DNA from 3 places in the Aeribacillus sp. FSL M8-0235 genome. Region 2 is predicted to be linked to each of the others. Evidence: riboswitches for the same ligand, from Rfam matches in the RefSeq annotation. Region 2 holds a riboswitch; each other region holds the start of a gene.
What was found. A riboswitch is a leader RNA that binds a small molecule or an ion and turns the genes downstream of it on or off. The one in region 2 is predicted to bind S-adenosylmethionine.
Positions count from the first base shown of each region.

Region 1: linked by a shared signal. The riboswitch ahead of NSQ71_RS15795 (2,3-diketo-5-methylthiopentyl-1-phosphate enolase) and the one ahead of NSQ71_RS05390 (bifunctional homocysteine S-methyltransferase/methylenetetrahydrofolate reductase) in region 2 are both predicted to bind S-adenosylmethionine.
Region 3: linked by a shared signal. The riboswitch ahead of metK (methionine adenosyltransferase) and the one ahead of NSQ71_RS05390 (bifunctional homocysteine S-methyltransferase/methylenetetrahydrofolate reductase) in region 2 are both predicted to bind S-adenosylmethionine.

Region 1 is NZ_JBBOBW010000001.1:3,219,566-3,230,392, reverse strand. It holds gene NSQ71_RS15820 (IS701 family transposase) at 1-885, shown strand, start outside; gene NSQ71_RS15815 (DUF4304 domain-containing protein) at 1,100-1,522, shown strand; gene NSQ71_RS15810 (transposase) at 1,564-1,881, shown strand; gene NSQ71_RS18605 (IS3 family transposase) at 1,950-2,273, shown strand; gene NSQ71_RS15805 (BREX system ATP-binding domain-containing protein) at 2,182-2,466, opposite strand; gene NSQ71_RS15800 (hypothetical protein) at 2,466-3,050, opposite strand; SAM riboswitch class I at 3,415-3,520, shown strand; gene NSQ71_RS15795 (2,3-diketo-5-methylthiopentyl-1-phosphate enolase) at 3,599-4,822, shown strand; gene NSQ71_RS15790 (2-hydroxy-3-keto-5-methylthiopentenyl-1-phosphate phosphatase) at 4,819-5,508, shown strand; gene NSQ71_RS15785 (methylthioribulose 1-phosphate dehydratase) at 5,505-6,152, shown strand; gene NSQ71_RS15780 (1,2-dihydroxy-3-keto-5-methylthiopentene dioxygenase) at 6,175-6,705, shown strand; gene mtnK (S-methyl-5-thioribose kinase) at 7,377-8,654, shown strand; gene mtnA (S-methyl-5-thioribose-1-phosphate isomerase) at 8,614-9,675, shown strand; gene NSQ71_RS15765 (IS4 family transposase) at 9,910-10,827, opposite strand, start outside.
Region 2 is NZ_JBBOBW010000001.1:1,079,168-1,089,994, forward strand. It holds gene NSQ71_RS05370 (ABC transporter ATP-binding protein) at 1-225, opposite strand, end outside; gene NSQ71_RS05375 (hypothetical protein) at 321-770, opposite strand; gene NSQ71_RS05380 (hypothetical protein) at 1,439-1,621, shown strand; gene metH (methionine synthase) at 1,856-5,278, opposite strand; gene NSQ71_RS05390 (bifunctional homocysteine S-methyltransferase/methylenetetrahydrofolate reductase) at 5,271-7,130, opposite strand; SAM riboswitch class I at 7,239-7,360, opposite strand; gene NSQ71_RS05395 (YajQ family cyclic di-GMP-binding protein) at 7,460-7,951, opposite strand; gene NSQ71_RS05400 (HPr family phosphocarrier protein) at 8,113-8,391, opposite strand; gene NSQ71_RS05405 (DUF3941 domain-containing protein) at 8,733-8,864, opposite strand; gene NSQ71_RS05410 (DegV family protein) at 8,896-9,774, opposite strand; gene NSQ71_RS05415 (competence protein) at 10,088-10,222, opposite strand; gene NSQ71_RS05420 (Cof-type HAD-IIB family hydrolase) at 10,355-10,827, opposite strand, start outside.
Region 3 is NZ_JBBOBW010000001.1:981,468-992,227, reverse strand. It holds gene NSQ71_RS04995 (diglucosyl diacylglycerol synthase) at 1-431, opposite strand, end outside; gene NSQ71_RS04990 (GntR family transcriptional regulator) at 905-1,294, opposite strand; gene NSQ71_RS04985 (YtzC family protein) at 1,747-2,010, opposite strand; gene NSQ71_RS04980 (TIGR01212 family radical SAM protein) at 2,169-3,134, shown strand; gene NSQ71_RS04975 (class I SAM-dependent methyltransferase) at 3,131-3,718, shown strand; gene NSQ71_RS04970 (tetraprenyl-beta-curcumene synthase family protein) at 4,378-5,457, opposite strand; gene NSQ71_RS04965 (alpha/beta hydrolase) at 5,494-6,273, opposite strand; gene NSQ71_RS04960 (gamma carbonic anhydrase) at 6,342-6,869, shown strand; gene NSQ71_RS04955 (phosphatase PAP2 family protein) at 7,041-7,571, shown strand; gene metK (methionine adenosyltransferase) at 7,621-8,826, opposite strand; SAM riboswitch class I at 9,032-9,223, opposite strand; gene pckA (phosphoenolpyruvate carboxykinase (ATP)) at 9,492-10,760, shown strand, end outside.

The sequences.
Region 1 (10,827 bases), 2.1 Mb from region 2:
CTTTTTGTTTCGATCGATGATACGATTTGCCAAAAAATCAAGCCTTCGTCACGGGCAACGCACGCCATTCAAGGGTGTGATTGGCACTATTCTCACACAGAGAAAAAGTCGATCTGGGGACATTCTCTTGTTTGGCTCATGGTTCATACGATGACCCAGGCTTTTCCCTTTGCGTTCCGCCTCTACGACAAGGCGGATGGGAAAAGCAAGGGTCAATGGGCCATCGAGATGCTTTCTTCTTTGGATGTGCACGGTTCTGTTTATGTGCTGATGGATTCTTGGTACCCATCGAAAACACTCGTGGAAGCCTGCCTGAAAAAAGGATTCCACGTCATTGCGATGCTCAAGACGAATCGGGTTCTTTATCCAAAAGGCATCGCCATCCAAGCCAAACAGTTTGCCCGCTATATCGAACCGAACGACACCCATCTCGTCACGGTGGGAGAAGAGCGTTATCGCGTGTATCGCTACGAGGGAGCGCTGAAAGGTCTCGATGATGCCGTTGTGTTGTTGGCTTGGAAAGCCGATCAGCCGATGACACCTGAACATCTTCACTGCGTCTTGAGCACCGACCGGGAGCTAAGCGATGAAGAGATCTTGCGCTACTATGCCCAGCGTTGGTCGATCGAATGCTTTTTTCGACAAGCGAAAGACCAGCTGAAGCTCGATGGGTACCGCGTTCGTCAACGTCGGGCGGTGAAACGGTATTGGATCTTGGTGCAACTCGCTTATGTGTACAGTATGGTCGAGTCCAACCGGGATTTCTCTACTGGGCTTGATCTTCTCCGAACGAAGAAAGGGCATAGTCTCGTCGAGTTCATTTACCATGCAGCGAAGCAAGATATTCCCATTGATGTTGTCAAAAAACAGCTCCATGTGGCATAAGGGATACCCTGTTTGTCTCTTTTGGTATGGTAATTATTGTTATGAAAATTGCTCATCTACAGTAAATAATATTTAGACTAGAGGTCACTAAAATTAGAATTGTGAATTTTAAGTGTACTAGTTCGTTTTGAATCACATGGGAACCCCTTTCTTTTAATAATAATATATAATTAAGATATAAAAGACAAAATGAATTTTTGGAGGAATACTAAATATGGCTTCCAATGACCGTCTAAATATGACTAATGCATTAAAAAAGATTGTTGTTCCTTATTTAAGAGAACATGGTTTTAAAGGATCATTTCCACATTTTAGAAGGAAAAATGAAGATAATATTGACTTAATAACTTTTCAGTTTAATCGTTATGGTGGATCTTTTGTTGTAGTTTTAGCTATTTGCCCAATTGAAGGAGTAACAACGAGTTGGGGAGAAAAAATTCCGCCAAGTAAAGTGACTGCACACGATGTAGGTATAGATTACCGATATAGACTCACAGAAAATATAAAAGATTTCAATGAAACTTGGTTTAACTATGAGGATGCAAAGAATGAAGAAGATTTTGACTTAGTCGCATCAAGAGTGTTGAGCTTATTACATGTGTCAGACAGAAATTGGATTAAGAATCTTTTTAAATAATATAACTACTGATGCTAGTATAGTTTCATGGACACCCTTTAGTGAAATATAATATTAACGAAGGGATGTGTCCTGATATAGGTAACACAAGCGAAAAACGTAAACGTTATCATGCTGAATTTAAGGAAATGGTGGTTGAGCTTTATCAAACTGGAACACTAGTAAAACAGATCTTGATCGAATATGGCCTGTCTGAAACGACATTCTACAAATGGATCAGAAAACAAAAACCGGTTAAGGTGGATGACGGGGGCTCTTTTACCCCGAAAGAATTTCTGAACCTGCAAAAAGAATTGCATCGGCTGAAAGAGGAAAACGAAATTTTTAAAAAAGCTATGGTCATATTCGCAAAGAAGTAGATTCAAACCACTGTTATATCCATGATTGACGAGATAAGAGCCAGACACCATTATGACCTTAAAACCATGTGTACGGTCCTTGGCGTGCCGAGAAGTACCTACTATCAATCCAAACAAAAAACAGAATCAAAAACAAAACGGAAAACCGGGAGCTGACAGACAGAATACGAAAAATCCATACGGAAAGCAAGCAGAGATACGGAGAACCGAAGATCCACCATATGCTTGAAAAAGAATGGCTCAAAGTCAGACTGAAACGGGTTCAGCATTTGATGAAGGCTGCAGGCATTTATTCCATTATCAGAAAAAAGTATCGCCCCCATTCCAATAAGGGCAAGATGGAAGAGAATGGACATCGTTCCCCTCTTTTGCAGCGTCTAATACGAATATAAATTCACGTAAAAATGTCCTTGGAAGTACAGTGATTTCCTGTTCAAAGGCAACAGTAAATGATTCAACATATTGCTTAATAAATGTATCATCAATAACTGTCTCTGGTATCCATTTGTGTACCATACCGTGGATTTCCCTAACTTTATATGAAACTTCTATTAATTGTTCAGTTGAGAAACGGTTTAATTTCATCAATGGGGTTGAAAGTACACCACTAACCCTTCCATTTTTTGTGAAGATAAAGGTTTAATTCTAGAATATAAAACATCATGTTCTTTAATTGATCGATCCTCGTTTTTAATTAAATCATCCGTTCCAGTAAATAACATATAACATCCTTTCCTTACATACGATTCACTTATTCCTAGCAATTTAGCTAATTTGTAATTCGAGAAATCAGGATTCAACTCAATTGCTTGTCTAAGTTTTTCTAAGTTCTTATCCGTTTTATTGCGCTGTTCTTTTAAATACTCCTCACGGCTTTTTACGCCCATTTCCCGGCGTTTTTGTTTCCTTCTCCGCTTTTCATTCGCATCTATAATCGTGCTTAAATGGCGTTGTTCGTCCTCTGTTATATCTAACCATTCAATTAATTTTTTATTGCTGATATTATATCCAGCGCCAGGATACCCTTTTTCTCTGGCTATTCGGTTTGCTTCTTCGTTATTCCGTGCATAATAGGCCTTTTCAGCGCTTCTGGTGGATCTTCTTAAAGGCTCATTAAACTGTAAATTAAACGTTAGCGTTTGTTTTAAGGCTTCTTCTGGATCATTCAAAAAGCAACATAACCAATAACGGTACAAGAAACAAATTGTCTCACGATAACCAGTAACGTTATAATTGCGTAATTCAACCAGTTTTTCTAAGTCTAGTAATCTAGCATGATGCGATCGGAAGACGTTAAAAAGATGTTGTACCTTCTTTTTTCGTCCTCTTTTTTTAGGCTTTCCTGTTTTGGCTCAACCTCAAGTTCCGGTAAATACCTCAAATTGTAAACTGCACCATTAAATAATTGTAGCATGCCATCAGAAAAATGTAAGCGAATTTGAATCGAATATGATGTAAAAAAGTGTTGACAGAGGGGAAGGATAGTGGCATAATCCAAGTAACCGAATAAGAATTATAAAGTTAATAATAAAACTCTTATCAAGAGCAGGTGGAGGGATGAGCCCAATGAAGCCCGGCAACCGACTCATATGATGAGCACGGTGCTAATTCTCCCAACAGAGATGTTGAAAGATAAGAAGTTGTTTTGACAAAAAACCTCTTCTTATTGAAGAGGTTTTATTTATATAAAAAAATCTGAATGAAGAGGATTGAAAAAATGGGTCACGTAACAGCAGTATACCAAATCATTGCGAAACGAGAAGATTTAGAAAAAAAAGCAGAAGGCATTGCTCTTGGATTAACGGTAGGTTCGTGGACTGACCTTCCTCTTTTAGTGCAAGAGCAGTTAAAAAAGCATAAAGGACAAGTGGTTGAGATAAAAGAAACAGGCGAGGATCCATCCTCCGGCAAAACGATTGCACAGCTTCACATTCGCTTTCCGGGAGAAAACTTTTCTAAAGACATTCCTGCTATCTTAACGACAACTTTTGGAAAATTATCACTAGATGGAGAAATAAAATTACTAGATTTGCAGTTTGACGATGAGATCTTTCGGTATTTTCCAGGTCCTCGATTTGGAATTCAGGGGTTACGAGAAAAACTTGGCGTTTACGACAGACCGTTAGTGATGAGCATCTTTAAAGGTGTAATTGGACGTGATATGGATTACCTTCTTGCCCAATTGCGGGAGCAGGCTCTCGGGGGCGTCGACTTAGTAAAGGATGACGAAATACTTTTTGAAAATTCGCTCACATCATTTGAAACAAGAATAAAGGAAGGCAAAAAAGTTCTTGATAACGTGTATCAAGAAAAAGGGCACCGAACTTTGTATGCGGTCAATTTGACGGGAAAAACATTTGAATTGAAAGATAAGGCAAGAAAAGCAAAAGAATTAGGTGCCGATATTTTGCTATTTAATGTTTTTACATATGGCCTCGATGTGCTGCAAGCATTAAGGGAAGATGATGAAATCGCCCTCCCGATTATGGCTCATCCGGCGTTTAGCGGATCGTTTACTTCATCCGAAAAATATGGGCTCTCTCATTCCTTATTGCTTGGAAAATTGATAAGAATTGCTGGAGCAGATTTTTCGTTGTTCCCTTCACCATATGGCAGCGTTGCATTGGAGCGTGACAAAGTTTTAAACGTGAAAGAAGAATTGGTGAAGGAATCAGTTTTAAAACCAGTTTTTCCTGTTCCATCTGCTGGCATTCACCCGGGTCTTGTTCCCATTTTAATTCATGATTTTGGAAAAGATTGTGTCATTAATGCAGGAGGCGGTGTTCACGGTCACCCGCAAGGTGCTAAAGGCGGAGGAAAAGCTTTCCGTCAGGCAGTTGACGCTGTTTCCCGGGGTGTTCCCCTTAATGAAGCAGCTGAAGACATAGAATTACAAGAAGCAATTCGTCTCTGGGGATGGAAGGAGGCACCGTCCAATTGAAGCCAGTAATATTTTGTGATTTTGATGGAACGGTGACAAAAAAAGATAACATCGTTAGCATCATGAAGCGTTTCGCTCCAAAAGAGTGGGAGCAATTGAAGGATGGCGTCCTTTCCCAGTCGATTAGTATTCAGGAAGGAGTCGGCAAGATGTTTGCACTTCTTCCATCTTCTTTAAAGGGTGACATCATTCACTATATTTTAGAAACTGCAGAAATAAGGGAAGGATTTCACGACTTTGTTCATTATGCGAAAAACATGAACATTCCTTTATACATTGTCAGCGGCGGAATCGATTTTTTTATTAAACCGCTGTTGCAGCCTTTTGATTCTATTACCGCACTGTTTTGCAATAAAGCGGATTTTAGCGGAGAAACGATCACCATTCATTGGCCTTATACGTGTGATGAAAAGTGTCCCAACCAAAATTGTGGGTGCTGCAAACCGACAATTATTCGGCAAATTGCAAATGCTGACACTCATTCCATCATCATCGGGGATTCCGTCACAGATTTAGAAGCCGCGAAGATTGCAGATACAGTTATTGCACGTGATTATTTATCAAAAAAATGTCAAGAATTTTCTATTCCTTATCAATCTTTCGAAACATTTTACGACTGTATTGACATTTTAGAGAAGACAATAAACAAAACAAATTTCATAGAAGAAAAAGGTGGCGCAAAATGAGTGTCGTTTTAACTCGTGTTCATGAGCTTGCGGAGATTAAAGAGGAGCTTGCTGCGAGGGATTGGTTTATGGGGACAAGCGGCAATTTAGCCATAAAAGTTCAAGATTCCCCGCTTCAGTTTCTTGTGACCGCAAGCGGCAAAGATAAACGAAAAAAAACGAAGGAAGATTTTTTGCTTGTAGATGGAGAAGGAAATCCTGTAGGCGCAACACAGCTGAAGCCTTCGGCAGAAACGCTATTGCATTGCGAAATATATAAAAGAAGCAAAGCCGGCTGCAGCCTGCATGTACATACGGTTGCAAATAATGTCATCTCCGAACTTTATGGTGACGCTGGGAAAATTGTATTTCAAGGACAAGAACTGATAAAAGCGTTTGACCGCTGGGAGGAAGATGCAGAATTACAGATTCCGATTATTTATAATTATGCCCATATTCCTACATTAGCAAGCACTTTGGGCGATTTCGTGAAGGAGGATAAAGGGGCAGTTCTTATTCGCAACCACGGAATTACTGTATGGGGAAAAGATGGCTTTGAAGCGAAGAAAATTTTAGAAGCTTGTGAATTTTTATTTCAGTATCAGCTTGCTCTTATTCAAGCAAAAGCCGGTCTCCTTGCGAGTACAGGAGCTTTAAATAATTAAACATTTTAAGGAGGTATTTTACATGACAACGATTAAAATTCAAGGAACAAACGAAGTTATCAGCAATCAAGAGGAAGTGATTTCATTTTTAAATCAACAAGGTGTTATTTACGAGCAATGGGATATTGCCAAATTACCAGAGCATTTAAAAGAGAAATATCTTTTAAATGATGAGGAAAAACAAACGATTTTACAATCTTTTGAAAATGAAATTAAAGATATTTCAGCAAGACGCGGCTACAAAGCTTGGGATGTCATTTCTTTAGCAGATCATACGCCAAACCTTGAAGAGCTGCTGAAAAATTTTCAGCGTGAACATCATCATACAGATGATGAAGTGCGCTTTATTGTAAGCGGCCATGGAATTTTTGTTATTCAAGGACAGGACGGGAAATTTTTTGAAGTGCATCTTAATCCGGGAGACCTTATTTCTGTTCCAGAGGGCAGACGCCACTATTTCACATTAGCTGATGACCGAAAAGTTGTTGCGATCCGCATCTTTGTGACAGAAGAAGGCTGGGTGCCAGTTTACGAAAAAGAAGAAGTAAATTAAGTTTACAAAAAATTTATGAAAAAGCGGCTTTAAACATTCACAGTTGCAAGCTTAACATCATCTTTTTCATATAACTTGCTGCTCTTCGGATACACAATTCATCCAGCTCAGTGAACAATGTTCCTGAATGCAAAGAAACTATGAAAATACCACAGCGGCTGCTGGCCCGGTTTTAATAGGTTTACACATTTTTGCGAAGAAGCTTGCAGCTAAAAGAGCAACACAAAAATAGGCTTGTCTTATGTTACAAGAGGATATAGTTTCACTTGAAAACCAAGTAAACACAGATAATTTATCAAGTATTATGGCGGGATGGGGAAAATCAAGAATAAATGATGCAGATTTATATTTTTAGGAAGGGGCTGTCTTAGAAAGACAAAATCCACTGAAAACGAAACATCATAAGCATTGATATATCAACGTTTCTAAAACATTAAAGGGGCGTCTATAAGCCGGAAAATCGACTTATTAGACAGCCCCCTCTATTTAATGGATGCGGCGGCTGCTTTGGATCTAGAAATCCGAATCCATTTGGAGCATTTGCCGAAATCGGCTTTTACAAGCAGGTGACGAAGTGGTCTTGTAATAATGTCGTCCCCATATTGTGAATGGATATTATGAAAGACTCTTTTTTCACTTTATGACAAACAAAGATAGAGGAGGGAATTTTTTTGAAGGATTTTACAACATATTTTACGATGACTGAGCAAGATGTCATCGAATATGTACAGAAAAAACTCGATATTTTTGAACAAAACGCAGAATTGGAATGTCGAGAGATTGGCGATGGCAACTTAAATTATGTATTTCGTGTCGTTGATCAAAATAGCGACCAGTCTGTCATTATTAAACAAGCTGGTCCGGTTGCGCGTATTTCAGACGCCTTTAAAGTTTCGCCAGATCGCAATCGGATTGAAAGCGAAGCATTGAAGCTGCAAGGGGAATTAGCGCCTGGATTTGTACCTAAGGTTTATTCGTATGATCCGATTATGAATTGTTGTGTGATGGATGATCTATCTGACCATGAAATTATGAGGACAGCTCTTTTAAAACATAAAAAATTTCCTTTGTTTGCCGACCATATTACAACGTTTCTTGTCAACACCTTATTGCTTACTTCAGATGCCGTTATCGATCATAAAGAGAAGAAAGCATTGGTGCAAAAATTTACAAACCCAGAATTATGTGAAATAACAGAAGATCTCGTGTATACAGAACCTTTTTACGATTGTGAGCAAAATGATGTATTTCCAGAAACGAGAGAATTCATCCGTGAAGAAATTTGGAATGATTCAAAGCTTGCATTGGAAACAGCTAAACTGAAGTTTGATTTTATGACAAAAGCACAGTCCCTCCTCCACGGCGACCTTCATACCGGTTCCATTTTTATAAAGGAAGATTCAACAAAAATAATCGATCCTGAGTTTGCTTTTTATGGACCTGCTGGGTTCGATATTGGGAATGTGATTGCAAACCTTATTTTCGCCTATGTAAATGCAAGCTTTACAATTGAAGATCAAGAAACAAAGGAAGACTACTTGCAATATATTCAACAAACAATCTCAGACGTAATAGAGCTGTTTACAAAAAAATTTTTACATGCTTGGGATGAGAATATAAAAGAAAGAACTGCAAGTGCACCTGGTTTTAAAGAATGGTATATAAATTCCATCCTTGAGGATGCCTCAGCCGCTGCCGGACTTGAATTATGCAGAAGAATTATTGGGATCGCCCATGTAAAAGACATCACGTCAATTGAAAATAAAGAATCCCGAGCTTTGGCTGAAAAAATTTGTTTAACAGCTGGTAAAACCTTTATTCTTGAACGTGCAAACATTCGTACAGGCGACGACTTTGTGAATGTTTTATTACAAAGTGTCCGCAAATTTATTGAAGGGGAAAAGTTTTATGACAGCAGTAAAAGCCATTCAATCCGTACAACTGGATGATGAAAACAATACGGTGATCATACTCGACCAAACGCTATTGCCGAATGAGAAAGTATTTCTGCATCTTTCTACTCCAGAAGAAATATGGGAGGCCATTTACCATCTGAAGGTTAGAGGAGCACCTGCGATCGGAATTGCTGCTGCATTCGGTGTTTATTTAGGCACGAAGCAATCAAAAGCGTCGACTTATGAACAGCTTTTGGATGATTTTCAAAAAATCAAACAGTATTTGGCTTCATCGCGGCCGACTGCAGTGAATTTATTTTGGGCTTTAGATCGCATGGAGGATAGACTCAAAGTAGAAAAAGACAAAAGCATCGAGGAAATTAAAAACGCACTGAAGGAAGAAGCAGAACATATCCGTAATGAGGATGAGCAAGTCTGTTATTCGATCGGGGAGCATGCCCTGTCATTATTAAAACCCGGCTGGGGTCTTCTGACCCATTGCAATGCAGGAACAATTGCGACGGCGAGGTATGGGACTGCGTTAGCTCCCATCTACTTAGGCCAAGAAAGAGGCTACCATTTCAAAGTTTTTGCAGATGAAACAAGACCGCTTCTTCAAGGTGCACGTCTAACTGCATGGGAATTGCAGGAAGCTGGTGTGGATGTAACGTTAATTTGTGACAACATGGCATCCATTGTGATGAAGGAGGGAAAAGTACAAGCGGTTTTAGTCGGGTGTGATCGAGTTGCCGCAAACGGAGATACTGCCAATAAAATTGGAACTTCCGGAGTGGCAATCTTAGCAAAATATTATGGAATCCCGTTTTATGTTTGTGCTCCGCTTTCAACAATCGATTTAGATTGTCCGACAGGGGAACATATACCGATCGAAGTGAGAAAAGCAGAGGAGATCACGACAAAATGGTATGAAAAACCGATGGCGCCGGAAAATGTGCAAACATATAATCCGGCATTCGACGTGACCGATCATGAACTCATTACGGCAATTATTACAGAAAAAGGGATTGCCTATCCACCCTTTACAAAAAGTTTAAAACACATGAAAAGCGTTTAATTGCCTTTTCATACAAAAACCCCTTAAAAGGGAATGCTTTCACATTCTTTTAAGGGGTGTAAAATTTTATTCGAAATCAGTAGCGTTGCATAAAAAAATTTAATGTTTGTCAAGCTCAATAAAAATTCCAGTTATTTCATGTAACTGAATATTCAGACATACAATCTTTCTAAGCAAGCTTAAAAGGACAATGACGTCTTAATCGGCAGTCCACTTCCACAATTTGGCAATATATTACAGAAACATTGGATCATAAACTAAATCGTCTAGGTGTTCCACCTCCCCTTCTTCAAATTGGTACACGATGGTTTCAAAATCTTTTTCCCAATCGTATTTTTTCCGACCGTTGGACGTTCGAATTGGCTTTTTAAAAAGGGAGCGAACAAAACAGTCAAAACCTTTAAAAAGCAGATTCTGTAAAGTTCGCTTGATCTCTAATAAAGGACCATCGTGATTCACTTTTAATTGGAGCATGGCCTGTAAGCAATAGGTGATTAGGGCGATCCAAATTTGATTGTAAACGGCATTTTGACTTTTTCCATAAAATCTTTTTATCTTAAGGTGCTGTTTCATCCATTTAAAGAAGGTCTCTATCTTCCAGCGATATCGGTATAAATCTGCAATCTCTTCCGCAGAAAGATCAAAGCAATTGGTTATGATGATCACGGGATTCCCTTCGCTGTCGACCGTTTCGATCAATCGGAGAGGATGAGTCATTTTGGTATGATTACGGTCATTTCCTAAAATGACAATCTGATCCCTATAAATCAAACGTTCTGGATTGGGAATCCGTTCCGATAAAACTTCAATCTCTGCGTTCTTTTTAAGCCGGGTAATGAATCGCACCCCTTCTCGGCATAAGCGGTCGAACTGTTTGTAATCGACATACCCTCGATCAAACAAGTAAATCGCATTTGGATCGATTTCAATGAGTTCGTCCATCTGTGTGCGATCGGCATGTTTCGCGGGTAAGATAATCCCTTGATCCGGAACAGTGATATCCTTCGTTACAACAACCTTTAAATGGAGTCGAACACCAGCCTTTGTCTTACGAAAAGTTGCCCATGGATATTGGCTCAAACTCATGCTCATCGTGGTAGAATCAATGACCAGAAGACGACCAATGTTTCGGATGATCGGGGCATTTTTCAT
Region 2 (10,827 bases):
ATAGTTGAGCATACTCTTAATTACATATATTAATGCAAGTATTGCACTGAATAAAAGAACATAGTGATAATCTTTTTTTGCTATTCCAAAATCAAAAATATTCTTAATGATTAATCCTGGAAGTACAGTGATTGCAGAAAGAACAACTAATAAAAGAAAAGCTATAGACAAGCTCTTTTTAAATTCTTTTAAATAGCTAAACAATAATTTTACGCTGTTGTTCATATATATCGCCCCGGTTTAGTTAGTAGAGGTAACCGTTGATTTTTCTATTTTATTGCAATAGACCATTCCATCAATCCTTTTGGATTTAAAATAATCTAGCGCACGGCAATCAAAGCAAAATAAATTTCTCTCACAATTTGAACAATGTTGAATTTTCGTTCCATACGTTTATTTGAAAAATTCTTTGAATAAAAATAATGGTCAGAGTAAATACAATATTTGCATCTGAAATTGCAAGCATCGGTAACAATTAAGCATAGATGCGATATTCCCTCTGTCAGTAATTTTTCTTTAATAAATTGTTCAGTGATTTTTGGCAATTGAAAATCTGATTGAAAGAGGTTATATTTTACAATTTTATGAAGCAATTCATTTAGATTATTTTTTTTGAAGTCTTCTTCATGAATGGTGTCACCTATCTTAATTGCCGACAAAAAGTTTTTTTCTGATTTATTTACTGGAATAACTATTCTCGTACTGTTGTCATAGCAATAATTATCTTTTTCGGTATCAAATAATAATGGTTCAGTTAAAAATTTAATCATTTCACTTCTTCCTTTCTATTTTAACGTTAACCTTGTTGCAACCATCTTAGGGGAAGAAAGTGAAGAGGCCTCTCTACCAAAAATTATAAATGATGAACTCCATTAATTTACAGAAAAATTTTACATATTTTTGAATTTTTCCAACTATATGGGAGGCTATTAAAAAGGTCAATCTGACAAGGCATGAAAACAAGAAAATGATGGAATGATCCGGCGGAATGAGAAAATGGGTGGGAATCGCACAGGATCGGTATTTAGCCGTTGTTAGGGGTGTGAACTAAAATGAGAGATTATTTAGAAAGCATTTATGCACCTTTGTATTTGACCGAAAGACGATGGGGCTCACTTTTTTTGTCCCTGCTGTGATGTTTAGCTTATCTCTGTTGCTTATTCTGTTTGTTCCAAGAGAGGAAGATGATATTCACAGTAATATCATTATTATTCAAGGTGTTTTTATACCGTTTACTTGCTGGTGCCTTATGTATCGGCTGAGTGAAATGTATGAAGAAGGGGCGCATGAAACGTTAGTTCCATATTACTAAAAACGGTTTGGGATGGATTTCTTCCAGTACTTGATTGTCAATATTATCGGGGTTTTTCATTTATGTACCGCTTTTGTGATGAAATACGGGATGACTTCGTTATCTGGTCTTAACGTGATTCATTTTATGATTTTAGTATTATTCTATATGCTTTTTGGCACATCACTTATCGTGCTGATTATAAACATTGAGATTTCTCTAACGATTATCATGATTTACACGGTTTTAGAAGTGCTTACGTTAGGAGAATTTATCCATGGCCGCACATCTTTCTATTCGATCCGCCTGTTTGGGATCCATTTTTATTGAGAAAATGGTTATTTTTGTCGATAACCGTTATCGTGCTAATGTTTATAACAGTTGTTTTCATTCAGCGGGCGGATAGGAAGCCGCAATAGGCTATTTTAATACAATTTATTCAAGCTTATGGTTAGGAAAAGCTTTGAGGCGATTTAATAAAAAATGGATAACGAAGTGCTAAACGAGCACTTCGTTATCCATATGCATCCGAAAATAGCTTGCCCTTAACGGCGAGACGAAATATTAAAGGACATTAAAATATCGAGCTTCAGGGTGTGAGACGACGAAGGCAGAGACGGATGCTTCCGGTTCCATCATAAAGCCTTCCGTCAGCTGGATGCCGATTTTTTCAGGCTTTAACAGCTTAAACAGCTTCGCTTGATCTTCTAAGTCTGGACAAGCCGGATAGCCAAATGAATAGCGCTGACCTTGGTATTTTGCTGCAAACCGTTCCTGCATTGTGAAGTCAAGCGGATCCGGGAAGCCCCATCGGTCGCGGATCAGCTGGTGCGTCCGCTCTGCAAGACCTTCTGCCAGCTCCAGCGCCAATGCTTGAATCGCATGGCTCCGGAAAAATTCACCGCTTTCTTTAAACTGCATGGCGATGCTGCGAATGTCTTTTCCAGCAGTTACGGCAAACAGGGCGATATAATCATGCGGTGTTTCATCTGACCGTTCGCTTACATAGTCGGCAATGCATAAAAACGGCGGCTTTTCCTGCCGAGGGAATGTAAACGTCTCAATGATTTTATCTTTTGCAGCCGGATCTAAAATGTGAATGGAGTTTCCTTCGCGATAGGCCGGGAAAAATTGATAAATAGCAGATGGACGGAACCAGCCATATTCTTTCCCTAAACGCAGCAATTCATCTATTTCATTTTTTAGTTCTACCGCTTTTTCCTGTTTTTCCAGAAGCATCTGTTTGACATTGCCTTTTAATCCGAGATGGTGTCCTAAAAGCATTTGCATGTTCACATACGGGACGACTTGGGCAATATCAATGTTTTGAATAATGTGTGGATTGCAGTCAGCTGGATGATATACGGTCGGTTTGGACACAGATGATTTTTTTTCAATGATCATAACAGGTTTGCTGCTTTTCTGTCTATTCTGTTTTTCCTCAACTGCGACCGTTCTTTTCTCAAGGAAAGCATCCGGGTTTTCTCTCAGCTTATTGGCAAGCGACAGCCCGTCCATTGCATCTTTCGCATATAACACAGGACCGTCATATTCCGGTGAAATTTTTTGATCGGTAAATTTGCGTGATAATGCAGCACCGCCGACTAAAATCGGAATCGAAATGTTGGCTGTTTTTAAGTCTTGTGCTGTTAACACCATTTGCTGGGCTGATTTGACGAGCAGTCCGGAAAGACCGATAATATCAGGCTTTTCATTATTGACCGCTTCAATCAGCTGCTGCGGCGCAACTTTAATGCCTAAATCAACGACGCGGTAGCCGTTGTTGGAAAGAATAATGTCAACTAAATTTTTGCCGATGTCATGGACGTCGCCCTTGACTGTAGCTAAAATGACTTTTCCTTTGCCGCTGTCATCTTTTTTTTCCATATACGGTTCTAAAAAGGCGACAGATGCTTTCATCACTTCCGCACTTTGAAGCACTTCAGCAACAATCAGCTGGTTGTCGTTAAACAGTTCGCCGACAATTTCCATTCCTTTCATTAACGGCCCGTTGATGATATCGAGAGGATCATCATATTTTTCTAGTGCCAGCTGCAAGTCTTCGATTAATCCTTGCTTTGTTCCTTCCACAACGTATTGTGCGAGCCGTTCCTCCAAGGTTAATTCCGTTTTCGGCTTTTTTTCCTCTTTCTTTTTGTCGCGGTAAAAGTTCGTAAATTGTGCGAGCGTCTGATCATTTGTTTCAAATAATAAGTTTTCTGCCAGCTTCCGCTCTTCTTCAGGGATCGAAGCGTACCGCTCTAATTTTTCCGTATTGACGATCGCATAATCGAGCCCTGCCTGTGTGCAATGGTATAAAAAAACGGCGTTTAATATTTCTCTGCCGACCGGCGGAAGCCCGAAGGAAACATTGCTGATCCCGAGAATAGTTAAACAGCCGGGAAGATGTTCTTTAATTAAACGGATCCCTTCGATCGTTTCTTGGGCAGATCCGATATATTGCTCATCACCTGTGCCGACAGGGAAGACGAGCGGGTCAAAAATAATGTCGCTTGGGCTTATACCGTGTTGATTGACTAAAATGTCATAAGACCGCTTGGCAATCTCCAGCTTTCGCTCCGCAGTCAGAGCCATTCCGTCTTCATCGATTGTTCCGACGACAACAGCTGCACCGAATTGTTTCACAAGCGGGAGAACTTCTTCAAACCGTTCTAAGCCGTCCTCTAAATTGATCGAGTTGATGATCGCTTTCCCTTGTGAGTATTCGAGCGCTTTTCTGATGACATTGGCGTCGGTTGAGTCAATGACAAGCGGCGCTTTTACTTTTTTTACAACCTCGCGGATGAAGTTTTCCATATCTTCAAGCTCGTTTCGGTCCGGATCGGCGAGACAGACATCGATGACGTGGGCGCCGTTTTTCACTTGAGCTCGGGCGATTTCCGCTGCTTCTTCAAATTTTCCTTCCGCAATGAGACGCTTGAATTTACGCGAACCGATGACGTTTGTGCGTTCACCGACAAACAGCGGGCGCATTGATTCATCATAGCGAAGGGGCTCAATGCCTGATACCGTATGTTGATTTTGCTTTTTGACGATTTTTCGCGGTTTTAAGCCTTCCATTGCCTCCCTTATTGCGCGAATATGTTCGGGAGTTGTTCCGCAGCAGCCGCCGACCATATTAAGCCAGCCTCTTTCTGCAAACCCTCTGATTTTTTTGGCTAAAGATTCCGGTGATTCATGGTAGCGTCCTTCTTCATCAGGCAGTCCGGCATTCGGATAACAGCTGACAGCGGTATTGGCGATTTCAGACAATGTACGGATGTGATCGGTCATGAATTCAGGACCTGTCGCACAGTTTAAGCCGACGGCAATTGGATTCATATGTTCAGCTGAAATGTAAAACGCTTCAATATCTTGACCGGCAAGAGTTGTTCCCATCGGTTCTATCGTTCCGGACAGAATGATCGGCACTTCTTTCTTGAGCTTTTGAAAAGCTTGTTGAATTCCTAAGTAACCTGCTTTCACATTGAGCATATCTTGGCTTGTCTCAAGCAGAAGTACATCAACGCCCCCCTCTAACAGTCCTTCCGCTTGAACTTGATAAGCTTCTACCAATTGTTGGAATGTGACGCCGCCTGTAACGGAGAGCGTTTTAGTCGTTGGCCCCATTGATCCTGCCACAAAACGAGGCCAATCCGGTGTTGAATATTTTTCTGCAGCGCGCTTTGCAATCTCCGCTGCTTTTTTATTTATTTCAAAAGCAAGGTGCCCCAAGTTATATTCCTCGAGGACGATGCTTGTACCGCCAAACGTATTTGTCTCGATAATATCAGCACCTGCTTCAAGGTACGCTTCATGAATACGGACAATCGTTTCAGGGGAAGTGATGTTTAAATATTCGTTGCATCCTTCATATTCTTCACCGCCAAAATCTTTCGCAGATAATTCTGCAGCTTGAATCATTGTTCCCATGGCTCCGTCTAGTATTAGAATTTTTTTCTCCAGCTGTTCCTTTATGTTATACATGGGAAATCTTCCTTTCTCGTTTTGCCTTTTCTTTTTCATGAATGTATTCCGTCAGCTCGACTGTCATTTCATAATGCAAAAACGGAGTGATTAAGTAAATGCCGTTAAACAGGTCAAATGCTGCGTCAATAAGCGATTTTGCAATGGCAAGTCCTTCTCGTTTTCCCTTTTCTTTATCATTGCCTGCTTTTTGCATCTGTTCGCGAATCGAATCGGACAATTTAATGCCTGGCACTTCGTTATGAATAAATTCAGCGTTGCGGCTGCTTATTAACGGCATAATCCCGAGATATATCGGAACATTCAGATGTTTTGTTGCTTCATATACTTCTTCGATCAGCTTCTCCGAATAGAGCGGCTGCGTAATAAAATAATCGGCTCCGCAGCTGATTTTTTTCTCAAGTCTCTGAACTGCGCGATCAAGATGTCTTACGTTCGGGTTGAAGGCGGCGGCTACAGTAAAGTTTGTTTTTTGACCAAGTGATTTTCCAGAGTATGACAAACCTTCATTAAATTGCTTAATTAAACTGATTAAATCAAACGATGATAAATCATAGACAGAGGTTGCACCCGGAAAATCACCGATTTTGGACGGGTCGCCGGTGACCGCTAAAATATCGTGCAGGCCAAGCGTATGCAGCCCCATTAAATGGGATTGAATGCCGATTAAATTTCTGTCACGACATGTTAAATGAACGAGCGGGCGAAGCTGGAAACGGCTTTTCACAATTTTTGCGCAAGCAACATTGCTGATTCTTGGTGTAGCAAGGGAATTATCCGCAAGCGTAATTGCATCAATCCCCGCTTTTTTCAACGCTTTTGCTCCTGTTAAAAATTTTTCCAAGCCGAGCGTTTTCGGCGGGTCCAATTCTACAATCACTGAGCGTCTGTTTTTTGCAATATCTGGGAGAGGAGTTTCTTGACTTTCTTTCATAGGTAAAACATGAATTGGAACATTTCGTTCTTTTACTTCTTTCTCTGTGACAGGAGGGAGGTTTGATACAGCTTCAGCCATTGCCCGAATATGTTTCGGCGCGGTTCCGCAGCATCCGCCGAGAAGCCGGACACCTTGTTTTCGGAATTGAAGAGCCGCTTCATAAAAATAGTGTTCATCTGATTCATAAACTAATCTTCCGTTTTCATACCTTGGCAGGCTGCCGTTTGGAAAAGCGGATAAAAAGGCATGTTCAAACAGCGGCACTTCTTCCAGAGATTGCAGCATATGATAAGGGCCTAAACGGCAATTGAGGCCGACAATATCTGCACCAAGTTCTTCAAGCATTTTCAAACCGTCTGCCAATCTTGTTCCATTTTGAAAGACGCCTTGTTCGTGCAAAGAAACATTTGTGATAATGGGCAAATCCGTTTCTTTTCTAGCTATTTGCAAAACGGTTTTCAGTTCTTCCAAGTCGTAATAGGTTTCTAAAATAATGCCATCTACGTTTTCGGATAAAAGGACATGAAGCTGCTCACGAAAATTTTCGGCAATGTCAGATAGCGTGAAGGCGCTTTTTTGAAACGAACGGATGCCGCCGATTGTTCCGATGACATACCCTTTGTTTTCCGCTTTTTGTAACGCCCTCTTTGCAAGTTCAACCCCTTTTTGGTTGATGATCTTTATATCATCTTCCAGCCCATATCTGGCAAGCTTTATGCGATTGGCGCCGTATGTATTTGTTTGAATAACAGTTGCGCCTGCGTCTAAATAGGCTGAATGAATCCGTTCTATTTCTTCCGGTTTTGAAACGTTTAGCTCATCAAAGCATCTGTCTATTCCGAATGAGTATAGTAGAGTCCCCATTGCTCCGTCGGCAATTAATATATGATTCTGTAAATCTTGTAAAAGCCCCATAAAAAGTCCTCCAATCAAATGAAATAGGCGCCTGCAAGGAGGCGAACACCTATATAAAAAAGAAAAGCCTTCTAAGAAGAAGACTTTTTCTTGAACATTTTCCCCTTCTTCTTATCTTCCGAGCGCAAATTTACGCATCGCTGGATTTAGCACCTTGGTACCCAAAGTTTTTGGGTAATCCGGTTGCTGAAGGTTCATCGGGCCAGTCCCTCCGCTTCTCTTGATAAGAACGCTTTACCGTATGAAATTTTAAAACAACGGATTAATCCTAATTTAACGAATTTTATCAAAATAATCAATATAAAGTTTCAATTTTTAACAGGACGAAGCTAGCGAAAATTAATAAACTGTACGTCGATCGGCAAATCGGCGCTTTTCACAGCTGCAATCACTTTTTGTAAATCGTCCTTGCTTTTGCCGCTTACCCGGATTTGATCGTCTTGAATTTGGCTTTTTACTTTCAGCCCGGTATTTTTGATCAGCGCATTGATCTTTTTCCCGTGTTCTTTGTCAATTCCGTTAACAAGTTTAGCTCTTTGTCTGACAGTGCCTCCTGAAGCCTTTTCGATTTTTCCGTACTGAATGTTTTTGGTAGCGACACCGCGTTTAATCATTTTGCTTACTAATACATCTTTTAGTTGATTCAGTTTATATTCATCGTCAGAGATTAGCACAAGCTCATCTTTTTCTAGGGATATATCGCTTTTAGATCCTTTGAAATCATATCTGTTTACAATTTCTTTTTTCGCCATTTGAATGGAATTGTTCACTTCGGCAATATCCACTTTTGAGACGATGTCAAATGAATTCTCCTTAGCCAACTTTTTACCTCCAATAACGTTATTTACATTCATTATAGTGAATGTCGTTCAGTTGAACAACTCTTTTAGGGGTTCCTCGCAAATTAAATGAAAAAACCGTTACTTAAAGCAACGGTAAGGAAAATAATAGCTGGCAGAAGTTTAAGTGCGCTTAAATAAAATTATGCTAAAGATGTTGCTTTGGAACATTTAGGGGAAAGAAAGTTTTGTAAGTTTTTTACTGCTTCGAGCGAATCTTCTCCTTCAGCGCTGATGACTACATGACCTTCTAAAAAGGCGGAAAAACCGAGCATGCTTAAAACGCTTTTCGCATTTAATTGGAGCTTTTTTGTTTGGAATAAAATGTAGCTGTTAAATTTGATCGCTTCATGGACAAGGGAAATGACATATTCCGGCTCCATCTCTTTTGTAAGATACACGGAAATTTCATGTTTCTTCATTGTGTCACCTCTTGTATACTTGTTTTACAATATCTTACATTAATAAAGGATAGATTCCCATATGTTTGTCATTTCCTCTTACATATAAAAAATGACCTCCGCTTTCGAATATGGAAACGTTCTGGATTTCTCTGTTTTTTAATGAAATGAATGGTCTAATCAAATTGAAAGTTATTGCCCCACCCATGTTTTATTAGACAAAAATGAAAACAAAAGCTAGAGAAAAGATGCATACTGTAAGATAAGAAAGCGTCTTTTTCTTTCAGAACGTCCGGATAGAAGAGGTGGAAGACTCGCCTTTAGAGATATTTCAAAAAAAGAAAAAGCCCGACAGGCGGGCATTATAAATGATCCGTTTTCTTTGAGTATTGCCGTTTTCCAAGCTCTCGATTTTTTTCCTTCAATAGATTTTTTTCGTGTCGTTTTGCATTGTTGTCTACAGCTTTTTTATCATTATCGCTTGTTTTGGACATTCAGGAAGCTCCTTTCAATACTGTTATATACTTATGATTTCCATGAAGCTTCTTGAATATGTTTATTTAGAAAAAATACAGCAAGGGTGCCGGGGCCAGAGTGTGCACCAATGACAGCACCGATCGTATGGATGATAATTTCTTTTGGATGAAACGTTTCTTCAATTAATTGTTTTAATTCGAGAGCTGCTTCTTCATCATCACCATGGCTGATGGCGATTGTCTGTTCACTCAATCCGTCTCCACGCTCTTCCATCAGCTCAAGAATTCTCCGGTAAAGCTTCTTTTTCCCGCGGATTTTTTCCAGCGGGATCAGCTTTCCTTCTTCGACATGCAAAAGCGGCTTGATATTTAGCAGTCCGCCAACAAACGCAGATGTTTTGCTGATTCTCCCGCCGCGAGCCAAATATTCCAGGCGATCAACTGTAAAAATGTGCTCCATATGACTGCAATACTCTTTTACTGCATTTGCCATTTGTTCTAAATCAAGTCCTTGTTTTGCTAATTGAATGGTGTAGCGGACAGCAAGTCCATACCCAAGTGAAGCACATTTCGAATCGATAATTTGCAGTTTCCAATTCGGATATTTTTCAAGCAATTGCTGCTGAACCATAACGGCAGTTTGATATGTACCGGACAATTCGGAAGAAAAGGCAATATACAGCGCCGGCTGATTGTCTTTCACCAGCTTTTCAAATTGATTGGTGATTGTTTCCGGTGATGCTTGTGATGTTTTAGCAACGTTTCCAGCTCTCATATAGTCGTAAACTTCTTTTGGTTTGATTGTCAATTGATCCTCATAGTCCTTCTCGCCAAGGTGGACACGAAGAGGGATGAAAGAAACGCCTTGATCGTTTAAAAAAGAGACAGGCAGATCACAAGCACTATCAGCGATAATGTGAATATTCATTAATCACACCTACTTTTTTTCATTTACATATAGTCTATCTTGATCACAAATAGAAAACAATACAATTTGCAAACTGAAAATTTAAAAAAGAAGGACAAAAAAAGAAAAAATGGACGAAACAAGAGGAGCTCGTTTCGTCCATTTCATATTTATTCCTTGTTCAAAATGTGCCGTACAATCGGCATTCTGGATGGTGTTATGCCTGCTCGATTTTTTCTCGATGCAGATGCTGTACAAAGATTGGTCTGTTCAAATTCGATCTGTTCATTATAAAAACAGCCCTTAAAAGGATTCGAAAATGAACGGAAGGGCATTATCCTTCGAAGCTTGCTTCGTTATTGACTCTTGCTTCTGATTCGGCAAACGTCATACGGTATGGAAACTTTTCATCATGTTTTTTGACAGCACCTTGCTCAATGAATCGTTTCGATTTATTCCGTTTGCCCAAGTTTGAATCCCCCTTTTGATCATTGACGAAATGAGTTCGTCAATTATAGGGTATCCCTTTTTAAACATCTAAATCCTTGTCAATTGTTGTGAGGTGTAAAAAGATAATCGAACTTTTGGACTTTTGCAAAGATTAAAGGGACAGCAATTCCTTTAAAAATTTTGCAACTCCGTCTTCTTCATTTGTCAGCGTAATTTCATCAGCAATCTCTTTGAGCGGCTCAATTCCGTTTCCCATTGCAACGCCTAATCCCGCATATTCGATCATTTCCAAATCATTGTCTTCGTCGCCAAAAGCGATAATTTGCTCTCGAGGAATATTGTAAAATTCGGCGATTTTTTGCAATCCGACTGCTTTATTAATGCCTGCTCGGATAATTTCAATAACATGCCACGGGTGAGCCCAGCTTCTGTGGTCTACAACTTCCGCATGAACTTCATTTAAATAATGGCGAATCCGCTTGACATTTTCTTCGTCTGAATGGATTAACATGCTTGTGACATCGCGATTTAAAACAGCTTTTAAGTTGCCGATTTCAATTTTCGGATTTCCTATACTGAAAATATCCAACCATTGTTCATTATGGTAATGAAAATAAACATGAT
Region 3 (10,760 bases), 98 kb from region 2:
ACCCATACTCGGTGAAGACAAAAATCGGTCAGCACATTAAATGTCGGGATGAACACGCCTGTCCGCGTGCGATATTCAGGAACAACGGAAATAGGAAATGTATTAATGATGATGTCAGGATTTATCTCCCTTACTAGCTGATTCAACTTGCGGTGTCCAAGCTTCAAATACAAATTCATAATGCGTTTGTTAGACATTTTGTCCACACTATAATAAAATAACCGATAAAATTGCTTACCGATGGAAAAACTTTTCAAATATAAATATCTTGTAATTTCTGCCATAATTGGATGAGACTCGCTAATTAAATCAGAAACTTTTACGTTGTTGATTCCCATCTTATGCAAAGACTGCTCCAATGTTTTAGCAACTTGGATATGACCGTTTCCGTAATTTGCCGTTAATATTAATATCTTTGGGTCTTTTAACATTTTATTCACCTCAACTTAAAGCAGCTCAACAATTAGAACGAACTAAAATCAAAATAGTTTCACTTTAAATGTATATTTCCTTTTATAATTTTAGGAGAAAAAAATTAAGAATCCTTTATTATTTTATTACATTTACATTTCACTGGAAATTTTCGTTTTTTTGTTGGTTGCAATAGCTAAAATGACAAATATATGGATTGGGATTTTTTAATGTCCAACAAAAAATAATTCTGCCCGTTTACTCGCATGGTTCATACAAGAATCTTACCGATACGCATTGGTTTAATTGAATTTATGCCGTTTTTCCGGGGATTTTTTAGCTAGCTAATGGGCAGCCAAAGCTGCATGAATAACACCGAGAAGAATAAGATATGCCCTCCGAACAAAGTTTTTCCTTTATCTTTTCTGAACCGTTTTAGCCAAACAAGCTGAAACTCGCTGCAGAGATTCAAATACTTTTTCTTTGCTAAACTTTATTTATGAAAAGCATTGGCAAATTCGTTATTCATGTCTTTCATCCATTGGTATATTTGTTCAAAGCTGATTCCTGCATAAAATGCATCGATCATAATTTGCCGCAGCTCCTCTTTAATTATTTCAATTTTCTCTTCATCCAGCTTTTTCTGCACCATTTTCGATACAAATGTCCCCCGTCCTCTCAGCGTTTCAATCAAGCCTTCTCTTTCCAGCTCTTTATAAGCCTTTGAAACCGTGTTAGGATTAGCGATAATCATGGAAGACATCTCTCTTACAGAGGGCAGTTTATCGCCAGGCTTTAACACACCTTTGATACATAGTTCTTTCATTTTTTTTATGATCTGCTCATATATCGGAGTGGCACTTCTCGGGTCAATTTCAAACATCAAATACCCTTCTTTCTTACAAAAAGGACTCTTTTGTATTATGTGTACTACATTATATAGTACACATAATACAGAAAAGATGCAATCAACATTTTCTGATTCCGCATATAAAAAACGCTGAATGATTTCACTCGTTCGGGGGCTCTTGATCTTAGGGAAATTATGATGTACATAGTCGTATAGCAGCTTTTGCTAGAAGTTTGGCTGATTTCAACAAACTGATCCCGATTTTGTTTTAAAATGTAATCGTTCATTCGCATTGAGCCGAGCTTTTATATCGGTAATAGCGCAATCTGTTGAAAGATATTTTTATTCTATATTTTCGTTTTTATTCCAAAAACCATTCTTTCCTTATGCAAATTTATATATAAGATCAAATCGGCTAAAGAATAAATGAAAAATAATAACTGCAATTAAAGGGCAAGCCTACAATCAGGCTTTGCCCTGGAATTTTAATGATCGAGCAAAATCATCTCATTTTGAAGATGCTGCAGTTGAAGGCGCATGCGGTGAAGCTGCTCCCGCTGCTGGTCATTTGCGCTTAAACTGAGTTTTTCCACTTCTGCAAGCGCATCTTGAAGCTTTTGCTGTGCATTTGTATATTCTTCATCATTGTAATGCTCCTGTTTCAGTCCTTCAATATATTGCTCATTTGCATATTCCAATGCTTGCTGGCAATGTTGAATGCACTCTTCCACGGATTGTCTAGTAGCCAAACAAATCCCCTCCTTGATGAAGAATTTCTTCATCAACTGTATTTTTCGCTATTTCTGCAAGCTCCATCATGAAAAAAGCTGGTAAATTCTTATTTGAGATTGGTTTGGCAATCATGGTAAAATGTCTTGATAGTATATCGAAACAGGAGGAGTAGGAATTGGCGAACCACAATCCATTTCCGTATACGAATGACAACAAACGGTATCATACATGGAATTACCATTTACGAAATACATTTGGAGATAAAGTGTTTAAAGTTGCTTTAGACGGAGGATTTGACTGTCCAAACCGCGACGGTACGGTAGCACATGGCGGGTGTACGTTTTGCAGTGCCGCAGGGTCGGGCGATTTTGCCGGAAACAGAGCTGATGATCTTGTTACGCAATTTCACGACATTAGAAGCAAAATGCATGAGAAATGGAAAAACGGAAAGTATATTGCTTACTTTCAGGCATTTACAAACACTCATGCACCCGTGGAAGTTCTTCGTGAGAAATATGAAACGGTATTAGGTCTCGAAGGAGTTGTCGGTTTGTCCATTGCTACAAGGCCTGACTGTTTGCCTGACGATGTTGTTGATTATTTGGCGGAATTAAATGAGAGGACATATCTTTGGGTTGAATTAGGATTGCAAACCGTTCACCAGCGGACCGCTGATTTAATTAACCGTGCGCACGATTATGAATGTTATGTGGAAGGAGTTAACAAGCTCAGAAAGCACGGAATCCGAGTTTGCACACACATCATAAACGGTCTTCCGCTTGAAACGTACGATATGATGATGGAAACTGCAAAAGAAGTTGCTAAGCTGGATGTTCAAGGAATTAAAATTCATCTGCTCCATTTGTTAAAAGGTACACCGATGGTTAAGCAATATGAAAAAGGGATGGTGCGCTTTTTATCCTTTGATGAATATGTACAATTAGTTTGCGATCAGCTAGAGGTACTGCCTCCCGAAATGATCGTTCATCGCATTACAGGCGACGGTCCGATCGATTTAATGATAGGGCCGATGTGGAGCGTTAACAAATGGGAAGTGCTGAATGCCATTGATGCCGAACTCGAAAAACGAAACAGCTACCAAGGGAAGTATTATACAAAAGATCGAGTGATGTCAAAATGAACCTCATTCGCATTCTTCCATTTGCAAAAAAATTGATGGCTTCCGCTGTCCAAAACGGCGATATCGTTATTGATGCAACAGTCGGGAACGGACATGATACCGTCTTTTTAGCTCAACTCGTTGGCGAACAAGGTCATGTGTTTGGATATGATATTCAAAAACAAGCGCTTGAAGAGACAAAAAAACGATTGAAGGAATCCGGTTTAATCGACCGTGTTACTTTGTTTCATTCCAGCCATGATGACATTTTCAATACGATTCCGAAAAAACATCACAATCATATCGCCGGTGCGATGTTTAATCTCGGTTATTTGCCCGGTGGCCAAAAAAACATTGTGACAAAACCAGAATCAACTATTGAAGCAGTAAAGCAGCTTTTATCCATATTAAGACCCGGTGGAATGATCGTGCTGGTCGTTTATCACGGCCATCCGGAAGGAAAACGTGAGAGAGATGAGCTTCTTAAATTTGCCGAACAAATCGATCAACATACTGCTCATGTACTTGAATATCGTTTTTTAAACCAAAAAAATTCCCCTCCGTTTATTGTAGCAATCGAAAATCGAGTAGGAGGGAGCGATTAACTCCCGTCCTCTCACACCACCGTACGTACGGTTCCGTATACGGCGGTTCAATTAAGATAATTGACGCAAGTCTTTATAACTTCCGTGAATAGCTGTTCTCTTTATGCCAGTGGTCACTCCACCCTCCAAGAGATCTCCCACGGGATTCACCGCTTCCTCCCTCAAGTGAGGTACTACGTTTTCTGTGTTCATCATGACTCACTGAATGCCAAGGGCTATTCTCTCTTAATTGTTCGGTCCTTCTTAGTTGTTCTAGACCAACTAATACTATGACCTCTGCTGACTTCTGACTGTTCAGCTATCTATCACTAGATAGGTTACCAAGGTTACTTGGCGTGCCAGCCAGACCTCCCCGGGTAAGAGTGTAATCTTTCCTTCCATCCATCTGCTTCATTTACTCTGTATCACCTTCGGCAGAAAGGGCTTTGTTTTGTCTTGCAAACTCACCCAGTGATACCTAGCCTCATATGAAGTTCGTGTTCCTCAGACCGGAAGTTTGCCGCTCGCTTCCTTCAGATTCCGCGTCACCACGGACACCCTTGCGTTAAGCTAACTGCTACTTCTGCCTTCGCAGCTCGGGACTTTCACCCTATAGATTACACCCATGCCGGGCGCACAAGCAAAATAGCCGGGAATAATATCCCGGCTAGCTTTATCCATCAAGAAGATTTAATCAAATTCCATTTTCGGAACGTTCGATATGCCCTAGCATTCACATAAAAGAAAACGGAGGTTGTTCCTCCTTTTTTTATTAATTTTTTAGCCAGCTTTCCTAAATCTTTATGTACTAATACTTTGTCATCAGATAAATAAATGCCGAGCAATCCGCGGTTAATTAATTTATGAAAATTTTCGTTCGGAATACCTTTTAAATTTTTGTCCGCTTCATGTACAAAATGAGCTAATCGTTCCATCATTTCTGATGTGCTTTCATAAAAACTGCAAAAATTTAAATCGCCCTCCAATTGATCCTCCTCTTGATCAATAAAGTAATCCAATAAAATGTGAAGCCCTTGCACATATGGAAAGTAACCGTCTTTAATTTTTTTGGCAATCGCTTCGTTAAAGCTGGGCTGAAATGCATAGGCGACTAAACAAAAAATGCCCAATGTCGATCCAGCGCAGGCAGAAAATTCATACCACCGCATATCCGGGAGGGAAGATTTATATTGTTCGAACCACTGTACTAGCCTTGGCACTCTTTCCTCTTCTATTACATGCTTATGTACTTGCAGTTCACAATAATATTCGCAAAGCTCCATCAAATAGCCAGCTATAACCGGATAGTTCTCCAATTGGCTCAGCATTCTTTGGCATGTCATGACAAGCTCTTTTAAATATCCGCCGTCATCTTGGTCCTCACGAAATTGGTAGTAATTTTTTAATTCTGCATGAATCGACAGTGCATCCTTCATTGATTGGTGCAGCATGCGGAAATCTTCCGGATCAAAAGAAGTGCTTCTGTCGCATAAATTATCCAAGTAATCGCTAATCGTTTGATAAGCAACGATAAACTCTATGCATTCCTCTATATGAGAGTTCGACAAAAGCGCTAAAATGCTTCCTCCTTCGCAATGAAATGCTTTCGTATTTATGCTTGCAAGCGCCTGCTTTCTCAATTCAGGATTCGGTATTTCCTCAGCCTTTTTTTTCCACCCATCTAAGTAATAATGGACGGTCGGAAGAATTTCCCTATAAACTCTTGACATAAGGCTGATAGGGTGTTCAGGTATACTCAAAGATCAACTCACCTCTTCATTGTAAAATTCCAGTGTTTATGTTAAATGGCTTTCTGTAAATCTCAACGCATCTTGAAAAACAAGTTCTCTTTCCGGTTCATTAAAAATTTCGTGATATAGTCCTTCCCATTCTTTATAGCTCTTTTCCGTGAGATTCAACTGACTATACCATTTTTGAACTGCTGATTTATCAACAATTTTGTCTTCTCCTCCCTGCATGACGAAAAGAGGGACATCTGGAAACTGCGGAAGCTGCTGAAATGCTAGTTCAATGGCATGAAGAAGCTCTCTGTACCAGCGCACAGAAACTTTTCTTACGTAAAGGGAGTCGTTTCTGTTTATGTCTTGAATTTCCTTATTTCTCGTTGCCATCTCAACTGTCAAACCGGAATCAAAGCGTACCCTAGGCGCGAAAATATTTAATCCTTTTGCCAAAAGATCGAGCGCTTTACTCGGTTTTTGCAAAATTCCTAAACATGGCGAAGATAAAATGACCCCGTTTAACGGAATTTTATTTCTCTGCAGCGTACGTATGGCTATTAAACCGCCCATGCTATGCCCCAGCAAAAAAAGCGGCAATTGGAAAGATTGAGCCTCCCTGATCCAACGGTCAACTTCATCAATATATTCATCAAACGATTGGACATGTCCCCGTCTGGAGGATGAATTTCCTTGTCCTGGCAAATCCCCCATGACAACATGGTACCCGTTTGTTTGCCACTTTTTTATCAGCCATTTGTAACGTCCATGATGTTCTAAAGCTCCATGAATGATGACAATCGCAGCTTTAGGACTAGAACTTACCCATTTCCACATAAATTAACTCCTTTCCGAACATGACGGAAAATTTGTTATAATATGAAAAAAAGAAAAGGATGGTTCCCATGGTTATTTATCCATATAAAGACAAAAAACCTATAATTAGCGATTCGGCTTATATAGCTGATTTTGTCACAATCACCGGCGATGTTCAAATAGGAGATGAATCAAGCATTTGGTTTCAGACGGTTATCCGCGGTGACGTCGCCCCAACTATTATTGGAAATCGGGTCAATATTCAAGACCAATGCTGTCTGCACCAGAGCCCAAATAAACCGTTAATTATTGAAGATGATGTAACCGTCGGCCATCAAGTTCTGCTCCATAGTGCGATTGTGCGGAAAGGAGCTCTAATTGGAATGGGTTCGATTATTCTGGATGGAGCAGAAATCGGAAAAGGCGCTTTTATCGGTGCAGGCAGTCTTGTCCCGCCAGGCAAAAAGATACCTGAGAAAACTTTAGCATTCGGAAGACCCGCCAAAGTGATTAGAGAATTAACAGAAGAAGATCTTCAAGATATGGAACGCATCCGTCGCGAGTATATCGAAAAAGCTCAATATTATAAAAATATTGCTCGTATGAACAACATATAAATTGCTTATAAAAACATTTTAAAACTTTCTCTTTCAAATGTCATTCTTTACCGGGCAGCTTCATGTATTTTTAAAATTTTGTAAAATTTTTATTAGATTTGTTGAAGTTTACATAAATATGAGAGAAAATTTTTTTAAGAATTTTTGCTTTTTGAAAAGAGGAACTTTAACATGGGCAGACTGCTGAATCAGCTTTACCAATTTGAGTGCAAGTTGTTCAAACTGATTAATTCGCATTTTGAACGAAAAGGACTGAATGTTTATTTTCGGTATATTACTCATTTAGGAGGGGCTGTTTTTTCAATTGCAACATGTTTAATGCTGATGTTATTTTTTAATGAACCTGTAAAAACTGTTGCCTTGGCAAGTTCAGCTGCTCTTTTTTTCAGTCATATTCCGGTTTTCATTGTGAAAAGAATTTATCCACGCAGACGGCCTTATCTTACATTATTTGAAACAAAAGTGTTAGAAAATCCGTTAACTGACCATTCATTTCCTTCTGGACATACGACAGCTGTATTTTCAGTGGCAACACCATTTTTGCTCTTTTTTCCAGCCTTAACATGGATTTTGCTTCCTCTCGCATTCAGTGTGGCACTATCAAGAATTTTTCTTGGCCTACACTACCCTTCAGATGTGCTGGCGGGAATAGTTCTAGGAGCTTCAGCAGGCACCATCTGTTTTGTCGCATTCGGACCATAAAAGCAAAAAGGTGTCTAATGCATGCATCGCATTGGACACCTTTTTTATTTTACAAATATTGATGAGCCTGTTCGCGCAAAGCTTCCGCTTTATCTGTGCGTTCCCATGGCAAATCTAGATCGTTGCGTCCGAAATGACCGTAAGCAGCTGTCTGTTTGTAAATCGGGCGGCGCAAGTCAAGCATTTTTATAATGCCAGCTGGGCGCAAATCAAAGTTATTGCGAATTAATTCAACTAAAACATCTTCGCTTACTTTGCCAGTACCGAACGTATCAACAGAAATAGAGACAGGTTTCGCTACACCAATTGCATAGGCCAGCTGAACCTCGCATTTGTCTGCAAGTCCGGCTGCGACAATATTTTTCGCTACATAACGAGCCGCATAAGCTGCAGATCGGTCTACCTTCGTCGGATCTTTTCCTGAGAAAGCTCCTCCGCCATGGCGCGCATAGCCTCCGTAAGTATCGACAATGATTTTTCGTCCCGTTAATCCTGCATCTCCTTGTGGTCCGCCAATAACGAAACGTCCGGTAGGGTTGATGAAATATTTTGTTTCTTCATCGATCAGTTCTTTTGGAACAACCGGATCAATTACTTTTTCTTTAATATCCTGCTTAATTTGTTCTAAAGTTGCCTCCGGATGGTGTTGAGTCGATATGACAATTGTGTCAATTCTAACCGGCTGTTCATTTTCATCATATTCTACCGTAACTTGCGTCTTTCCGTCCGGACGCAAATAAGGAATTTCTTCGCTTTTTCTAACTTCTGTAAGCCGGCGTGAAAGCTTATGGGCAATGGAAATCGGGAGAGGCATTAATTCCTTCGTTTCATTGCATGCAAAACCGAACATTAACCCTTGATCTCCAGCGCCAATCGCTTCAATTTCTTCATCAGTCATTTGTCCTTCTCGCGCTTCTAAAGCTTTATCCACCCCTGCAGCAATATCGGGTGATTGCTCATCAATTGATGTTAAAACAGCACAAGTTTCAGCATCAAAACCGTATTTAGCTCTCGTATAGCCGATCTCTTTGACCGTTTCTCGCACAATTTTTGGTATATCCACATACGTGCTTGTCGTAATTTCTCCACTGACTAATACAAGTCCGGTGGTGACAGATGTTTCGCAAGCTACACGTGCGTTCGGATCTTTTTCTAAAATGGCATCTAAAATCGCATCTGAAATTTGGTCGCAAATTTTGTCCGGATGCCCTTCCGTTACGGATTCAGATGTAAACAGACGGCGCTTTTTTGTCATTTACTGCTTCCTCCTCAAACTTAAAATGATGTTTATGGAGTGCTACACTCCTTGACATTGACACGGAACTCATTCCCTCACCACTGTTGTAAACATATCAAAATTGCGTACGATAAGAAAAACTTGGCTAAACGAGATTTCTCTTATACATAGAAAAAACCTTCCCTGCCAGAGGAAAGGTTGTTATAAACATCATTGCCTTTCACTCTTATCGTTCAAGGATATAACCTTGCATCAGGTTAGCACCATTGCTCGTCTATGAATATGGAATTCTTTCGCATCATGTTGTATGTCCATAGAATACCGGGATTTTGAAAGCCATATTCTACTGTCTTCTTTCAACGAGCCGGTTGCTGGGCTTCATAGGGCCTGTCCCTCCGCCAACTCGGGATAAGAGTATCCGTTCAAATGTATATCATACAGGAGCAAAAAAGTACTTGTCAACAATAAATAAAGCTTCTCTGTAATTTTCCAAATCATCTGATATCCATTATTTCAGGATCAGCTGATCAATCATGATTCGTATGATGCCCAAAAATGAAGGCAAAATATATAGTAAAAACATTATTTTCAAAAATCGATAAATAGGATGGATTATTTTTTCGAATGTGTTATACTATTTCTATAAAACCATTTCAAATATGCAAAAAAAGGATGGTATGTATATGAATATTGTAGATGTATCAAATGAATTAGCTTCGTTGATCAGCGGACCAAATGCATATCATAATTTACCAGTCGCACGACTTGTAGAAAAAGTTTTAGCTAGGAAAGAAGGTTTTTTAACAAATACAGGTGCAGTTTCGGTTACAACAGGCAAATATACCGGCCGGTCACCAGAAGATAAATTCATCGTTGAAGAAGATTCTGTCAAGCATTTAATTGATTGGGGACCCGTCAACAAGCCAATTTCATCAGAAGTTTTTGAAAAACTGTACTTAAAAGTCATACAATATTTAAAAAATAGAGATGAAATTTATGTTTTTAACGGATTTGCCGGAGCTGACAAAAAATATCGTCTTCCAATTCAAGTGGTCAATGAATTGGCGTGGCAAAATTTATTTGCTCGCCAACTGTTTATCCGTCCGAAAAGCCAAGACGATTTAAAGGAGCATAAAAATCCGTTTACGATTGTTTCCGCTCCTTCCTTTAAAGCAGATCCAGCTGTGGATGGAACGAACTCAGAAGCATTTATCATTATTTCTTTTGAAAAGAGAATAATCCTGATCGGCGGAACTGAATATGCAGGCGAGATGAAAAAGTCTATCTTTTCCGTCATGAACTTCCTGCTTCCAGAAAGAGATATATTTTCAATGCACTGCTCCGCCAATGTCGGTCAAGAAGGCGATGTCGCGCTCTTTTTCGGTTTATCGGGAACAGGCAAAACAACACTTTCCGCCGATCCAAAACGCCGATTAATTGGTGATGATGAACACGGCTGGTCTTCATCTGGTATTTTTAATATTGAAGGCGGCTGTTATGCAAAATGCATCGGTTTGTCTGAAGAAAAAGAACCTCAAATTTATAACGCGATTCGATTCGGTTCCGTTTTGGAAAACGTTGTGGTTGATGAATCGACACGAATTCCTGATTATGACAACTCCTTATTAACAGAAAACACCCGTGCGGCTTATCCAATTGAAGCGATTGACAATATTGCTAAACCGAGCATTGCGGGTCACCCTAACACAATTATTTTTTTAACAGCTGATGCGTTCGGTGTTCTACCGCCAATAAGCAAATTAACGAAAGAACAGGCTATGTATCATTTCTTAAGCGGTTATACGAGCAAGCTTGCTGGAACGGAAAGGGGTATTACTTCCCCTAAAACAACGTTCTCCACATGCTTTGGCGCACCATTTCTTCCGCTTCCAGCTACAAGATACTCTGAAATGCTCGGAAGAAAAATCGAAGAACATGATGTGAAAGTATTT